One region of the Paenibacillus sp. BR2-3 genome, then DNA from elsewhere that is predicted to be linked to it. Evidence: predicted binding sites of a transcription regulator. Region 1 holds the regulator's gene; the other holds the start of a gene.
The links. Region 1 encodes NrdR, which represses ribonucleotide reductase genes. Its sites were predicted from a motif close to AACACNATATATNGTGTT; they were not measured.
Positions count from the first base shown of each region.

Region 2: a site for NrdR is predicted at 1,879-1,896, ahead of PaeBR_RS17260 (adenosylcobalamin-dependent ribonucleoside-diphosphate reductase). Genes of this name have one in related genera too.

Region 1 covers NZ_CP126311.1:3,794,428-3,797,841, reverse strand. Annotated here, with positions in the region: gene ytaF (sporulation membrane protein YtaF) at 1-455, shown strand, start outside; gene coaE (dephospho-CoA kinase) at 465-1,061, shown strand; gene PaeBR_RS18345 (lytic transglycosylase domain-containing protein) at 1,058-1,621, shown strand; gene PaeBR_RS18340 (small, acid-soluble spore protein, alpha/beta type) at 1,707-1,925, opposite strand; gene nrdR (transcriptional regulator NrdR) at 2,091-2,567, shown strand; tRNA gene PaeBR_RS18330 (tRNA-Ala) at 2,708-2,783, shown strand; tRNA gene PaeBR_RS18325 (tRNA-Lys) at 2,795-2,867, shown strand; gene PaeBR_RS18320 (hypothetical protein) at 3,183-3,414, shown strand, end outside.
Region 2 covers NZ_CP126311.1:3,592,797-3,596,210, reverse strand. Annotated here, with positions in the region: gene PaeBR_RS17265 (DEAD/DEAH box helicase) at 1-1,665, opposite strand, end outside; gene PaeBR_RS17260 (adenosylcobalamin-dependent ribonucleoside-diphosphate reductase) at 1,940-3,414, shown strand, end outside.

The sequences.
Region 1 (3,414 bases):
CTGTAATTCTTCTATTGATGGGTTGTTGGTCGCTGATACAAATGCTGATTCAGAAGGAAAGGGAACAGGAAGAAGATGTTGTGCCTGTGAGCGCTGAAGTCGAGACCGATAAGCCTGCGGTGTTTTCACTCGAGCTACGCCATCTTGGGATCGTCATTCAAATTCTGCGCACCCCATCCTCGGCGGATATGGATGATTCCGGCAGTATATCGTCGGTGGAAGCGATGGTGCTGGGCATAGCCCTTTCGCTTGATGCTTTTGGAGCAGGTCTTGGAGCAGCACTGCTCGGGTTCCAGCCGGTATGGACGGCCATTGCGATCGCTCTGTTCAGCGGAACCTTCCTGGTCATGGGAATGAGGACGGGACTCCGGTTTGCCGGAAGCATCTGGATGAAGAATGCGGCTGTATTGCCTGCTTTAATGTTAATAATAATGGGAATAATGAAGCTGTTATGAGGTGAAAACATGATTTTGGGCTTAACCGGAGGGATTGCATCCGGAAAAAGCACCGTGTCTGCACTGTTTGTGAACAAGGGAGCTGGGCTGGTTGATGCCGATGTCATCGCCAGAGAAGTTATGCTCCCCGGACACCAGGTGCTGGCCGCCACTGTGCGGCATTTCGGAAAGGATATCCTATCTCCTGATGGAACGCTGGATCGGGCCAAGCTGGGCGAGATCGTTTTTCGTGACCCCGAGGCGAGGCAGACCTTGAATGATTTGACACACCCGGCCATTCGGCAGGAAATCCGCAGCTGTATGCAGGCTATGGATCAACAAGAGCCGGAGCGGTTAATTATTGTGGATATACCGCTTATGTTTGAATCCAATCTTCAGGGGATGTTTGAAGAGATTGTGCTAGTGTATGTGCCCCGAGAGGTGCAGCTGATTCGATTAATGGAGCGGAATAACTGGTCCAGGGAGCAGGCAGAGGACCGGTTGAATGCGCAGATGGATATTGAACTGAAACGCGATAAGGCTACCTATGTTATCGACAACAGCGGGGATTTGGCGCATACCGAGATGCAGGTTGCCGAACTTTGGGACAGGCTGGGTCTCTCATGAAATGGCTGCGTAAAAAAAGAGTCCTGCTGCTCTTATTCATTGGTTTTACCGCAGTATTGTTTCTGAGCACGAACTGGATGTCGTGGTTTTATCCGATTTATTATAAGAATGAAATCCGCAAGCATAGTCTCACCTATGAGATGGATCCGTTTCTTGTCGCTTCGATCATCCGAGTAGAGACTAATTTCAAGACCGGGCAGGAGTCAAAAAAAGGAGCGCTCGGCCTGATGCAGCTCATGCCGGATACCGCCAACTGGGCGCTAGAAAAGGCCAAGCTCCCCGATGTGTCTTTGGAGCGCCTGAAGCAGGAGCCCTCAGCCAATATTGAACTGGGTACATGGTATCTGCATTCTCTGTCCAGGCAGTTTGACGGTAACCGTATAGCCGTAATTGCCGCCTACAACGCCGGGCCGGGCAACGTTCAGCGTTGGCTGGAACAGGAGGTATGGGATGGGACTGAGGAAGCAGTCAAGAACATTCCAATTGGCGAGACCCGCCACTATGTCCAGCGCGTGATTTATTATTATGAACAGTACACAGATATTTACAGCGAGTTTTAGGCCAAACTTTTTTACGAGTAAAAAGAAGTATTAAACAGCCCGGAAGCCGTTCAATACTTCTTTAGGCAAGCTTATGGCGACAGGTTTAGTGGAATTGACCTGCCAATTGTTGTTCAGCCAGTGTTACAAGACGTTTAGTGATGTAACCACCGATCGAACCGTTTTCATAAGAAGTTTTATTGCCTTGATACCCGTCTGGGGATAGCGTAATGCCTAGTTCTTGGGCAACTTCAAATTTCAGTTGTTCCAGGGCTGCGCTTGATCTTGGTGCTACCAAGTTATTGGAGCTGTTGTTTTGGCCCATTGCTGTTCACCTCCTATCGGTTGGTAACTGTATTATGTGCAGGACTTGCAATATTCATAACCATAATCTAAAGGTGATTAATGGAAATAAGAATTAACGCGATTAGAGCCGCAGGATTGCCGGAGCGGGAAATACACCATTTTGCAAAAGGAAGTGATTAAGCTTATGAAATGCCCTTACTGTGATCACACCAATACTAAAGTGCTTGACTCGCGTCCGGCCAATGAGAACAAGTCGATCCGGCGCAGGCGTGAATGCGAGCGCTGCAGCAAGCGTTTTACCACCTTTGAGATGATTGAGGAGACGCCTTTGATCGTCATCAAGAAGGATGGCAGCCGGGAAGAATTCAGCCGCGACAAAATACTGCGCGGTCTTATCCGCGCCTGCGAGAAGCGCCCTGTGTCGGTGGAACAGCTGGAGATGATCGTCTCCGAGGTTGAGAAATCCCTGCGCGGCATAGCGGTCGCAGAAGTAGACAGCCAGCAGATCGGTGAACTGGTTATGGAGCAGCTCTACCCGGTCGACGAAGTAGCCTACGTCCGTTTCGCATCCGTATACCGCCAGTTTAAAGACATCAACATGTTTATGAAGGAACTAAAGGGATTGCTCTCTAAGAGTACGTCGGAGATGAGCGGTCTGTAATCTGCGGCGATTTCTTTTTCGTATAAAAAGTGTTGACACTCCTGTCGATTTTTTATATTATATAGGAGTCGCCTACGGAGCTTAAGCTTGGCAGAGTGGCTGAGCTTACTGCTCAAACGGAACATTTTAACATGAAACTTGGGGCCTTAGCTCAGCTGGGAGAGCGCATCGCTGGCAGCGATGAGGTCAGGGGTTCGATCCCCCTAGGCTCCACCAAATACCAACATGGACTCTTAGCTCAGTTGGTAGAGCAGTTGACTCTTAATCAATTGGTCCAGGGTTCGAGTCCCTGAGAGTCCATATTATAGAAAACGGCAGAAATGCCGTTTTTTTGTTGTTTGAATTTGCTCATGCTGGGCGTACAAAAAAAGCGTTGATATTTGGATTTGGTTAGCGTTTTTTTCTACGCCTGCCCGTTTCACTGTGGAAAGATTCTCCTAAGGGGTAATAAAGGGTAAGGAAGGAGGAGGTATTCATGCCTTCAACCAAAAACCGGATTACCCCGGAAAAGAGAATGTATTTTCATAGTGAACTGCGGCAATGCCCGCCTTTTTTTTATTTAATGTTTACATGTTATACTATCCTTAAATTCCTCATAGGAGGCTAAATAAAGTCATGACTGTACCTAAAAGAATGGATAAACAAACAGCTCGTGAACTACGTTCGATTTTAGAAAAAATGAATATAACCCAAAGTAAAGTCAAAATCGACCTGGATAACGATACAATAGAAGTTGAAGATGACTACTCGATTGATGATATTCTTGAATCCGCCGGTATATTGACTCCTAACGAAGCAAAAGAACTGACAGATGAGGTTCGGAGAATGCGTGAGGAAGAGTGGAATT
Region 2 (3,414 bases), 200 kb from region 1:
CAGCTCTTCGTCGCTCCCGGCTTCGAGTATGATTTTGTACAGACTCTTCTCCAGGGATTCTTTCTTCTCAAAGCGCTCCAGAATCACATCCAGTCCGCCAATCACCATCTCGAACATATTGATCTTCTCATGCAGCAAATGCAGAATATGCTCTTCAATGGTGCCTTCCGTGGACAGATTATAGATCACAACATCATTTTCCTGGCCCAGCCGATGAACACGTCCAATCCTCTGCTCCACCCGCATGGGGTTCCAGGGTAAATCGAAATTGATCATGTGATGGCAAAATTGCAGGTTGATGCCTTCGCCGCCCGCCTCCGTTGCAATCATCACCTGGGCGCGGCCGCGGAATAAATCCATCATCCAGTCTTTCTTGCCGCGGTTCATCCCGCCGGAATAAGGGACAGACTGCAATCCATGCTCACGGAAATACTGCAATAAATACTCCTGTGTGGCGCGGTATTCGGTGAACACAATTACTTTCTCGTTCATTTCCTGGATGAGAGAAAGGGTCGTTTCCGCTTTGGTATTCGTTTTTACAGTACGGATCTTCTGCAGCAGATCAATCATGCGGTCCCGTTTTGGAGAGTCCGGGGGCAATTTTTTCATCAAATTCACCAGAGTAATGAATACTGCATCCCGGCTGCTGCATACCTCCCGCTGTAGCGTCACCAGAGAGAGCATACTGCTGAGATTTCCGCCTGACTCCTGATATTGGTCTTTGACAAAAGAGGTTACGCTGTCATATAATACTCTCTCTTCGGGTGAAAGGATGAGCGGGATGTTGCGGACCTTTCGTTTGGTAAAAACAACAGGTCCTTCCCCGCGCCGGTTCCGGATCATGACCTTGGACAGCTCCCCTTTGAGTTGATCTTCATTCTTGGGCTGACGCTTATCCACAACAAAATTGCTGGCAAAATCGTTTTGGTTGCCCAGCTGGCCCGGCTTCAGCAGCGTAATCAGGTTAAACAGCTCGCCGAGATCGTTCTGGACGGGAGTTGCAGTGAGCAGTAAACAGTATTTTTTGCGCAGCTGCTGGACAAATTGATAGTTGGTTGTCTTCTTGTTTTTCAGCTTGTGTGCTTCATCGATAATCAGCATATCGTATTCATTATTCAGCAAAATCTCTTTATGGGGATCACGCTTCGCGGTATCCATGGAAGCAACGACGATATAATTATCCCAGGAATAGGACTTCTTCTGGGCCACGGCGGAAATGCCGAATTTGGAGTTCAGCTCGCGCACCCACTGCAAAACCAGAGAGGCAGGAACAAGGATAAGAACCTTGGAGACAAGTCCGCGCACGATATATTCCTTCAATATAAGTCCGGCTTCGATCGTCTTGCCCAGTCCGACTTCGTCAGCCAGAATCGCCCGGCCCGACATTTGGAAGAGAACCTTATGGGCCGTATCAAGCTGGTGGGGAAGAGGAGACAACCCGGACAGATGCTGCATGCACTGCAGCTCAGTGAAGCTGGTGACCAGCCCGGACTCTTCGCCCTGAACCGCGAGGCGGGACAATCTCCAGTCTCCCCAAGGGCCGCCTTTATCCAGCTTGGACTCCAGATCCTGCAGCCAACTGCGGTCAAAGGATAGAGGGACAGGTAATACAGGAGCAGACTCTGCACCCTTATGGGGCATGGAATTGCGGAATAATTGAGTCATAGAGCAGCCACCTCCAGCGCGGGTTACATAGGGATACGTAGAAGTAGTATGCGCGTAAAAGAGAGAATTCATAACCTGCTATTTTCTTTTTAATATGATAAAAAAGGAAGCAAGAGTGAGAAAAAAGCTATCTTATGTTGATTTTCGGGCAGAACGGCATCATTCTGGAAAAAGACCTGTGATACAATATGTGGTATAGTTTAAAGGCTGGCGTATACAATATATTGTGACAAATGGTTAAAATGTTGGTTGAAAGCGGAAGCACTAATCACACATGCGGGAGGTTTTTTTATTGAGTACAGTGGAACGTAAGCAGCGCCTTGAAGGCCTGAGCGAAAAAATATTTCTGGACCGTTATGCCTGGAAGGATGCAGACAGCAACAATGCCAAGGTGGGCGATGTTGTGCTCGTCCTGACCAAGGACGACCCCAAGTTCCCGACGAAGGAAGTCGGCGAAATCGTAGAGCGTAATGGCCGTATAGTTACGGTTAAGACACGCCGCGGCGAGCTTGTGCAATCCGACGTTGAGAAGCTGACGCTTAATATTGAAAAAACTCCGGAAGAAATGTGGGACCGGCTGGCAGCCGCCATGGCTTCCGTAGAGAAAACTCCCGAGCTTCAGCAGGAGTGGACAGGCAAATTCCGCAGCATCCTGGATGACTGGAAGCTTGTTCCCGGCGGCCGGATCGCCGCAGGCGCAGGAGCGAGCGAGGAGCTTACTCTTTTCAACTGCTATGTAGTGCCTTCCCCGAAGGACAGCCGTGGCGGCATCATGCAGACGTTGTCTGAAATGACGGAAATTATGGCCCGCGGAGGCGGCGTAGGGATTAATCTTTCCTCACTGCGACCGCGCCGCGCCATTGTAAGAGGAGTCAACGGTTCCTCCAGCGGCTCTGTATCCTGGGGCGGCCTGTTCAGCTATACGACCGGACTCATAGAGCAAGGCGGCAGCCGACGCGGTGCGCTGATGCTGATGATTAATGACTGGCACCCGGATGTGATGGACTTTATTACCGTGAAGCAAACGATGGGGCAAGTCACCAATGCCAACCTTTCGGTATGCGTGAGCAACAGCTTCATGAAAGCGGTCAAGGAAGATCTCGATTGGGATTTGGTGTTCCCGGATACCACGGACCCGGATTATAACGAAATTTGGGATGGCGACCTGGACAAATGGAAGGCCGAAGGCCGCAGCGTCATTCATTACCGTACCGTCAAAGCGCGTGACGTATGGCATACCATTATTGAATCGGCATGGAAGTCCGCTGAGCCGGGCGTCGTGTTCATGGAATACTACAACCAGATGTCCAACAGCTGGTATTTTAACCCGATTATTTGTACGAACCCTTGCGGGGAGCAGGGTCTTCCGGGCTGGGGCGTCTGCAATTTGTCGGCTGTGAATCTCTCCAAGTTCTATGATGAAGAGAATCATGATGTGAACTGGGAGGATTTGGCGATTACAACCCGGTATTCCGTGCGTTTCCTGGACAATGTCATTGACAAGACCCCTTATCATTTCCCGGAAAATGAAGCCAATCAGAAGCTGGAACGCCGAGTCGGTCTTGGAACTATGGGACTGGCGGAGCTGATGATCAAACTGAATATCCGTTACGGCAGCCCGGAATCTTTGGAGTTCTTGGACAAGCTGTATGGCTTCATGGCACGCGAAGCGTATCTTGCCTCTGCGGAAACTGCCGGTGAGAAGGGCTCATTCCAGGCCTTTGATACCGAAAAATATCTGCTGAGCGG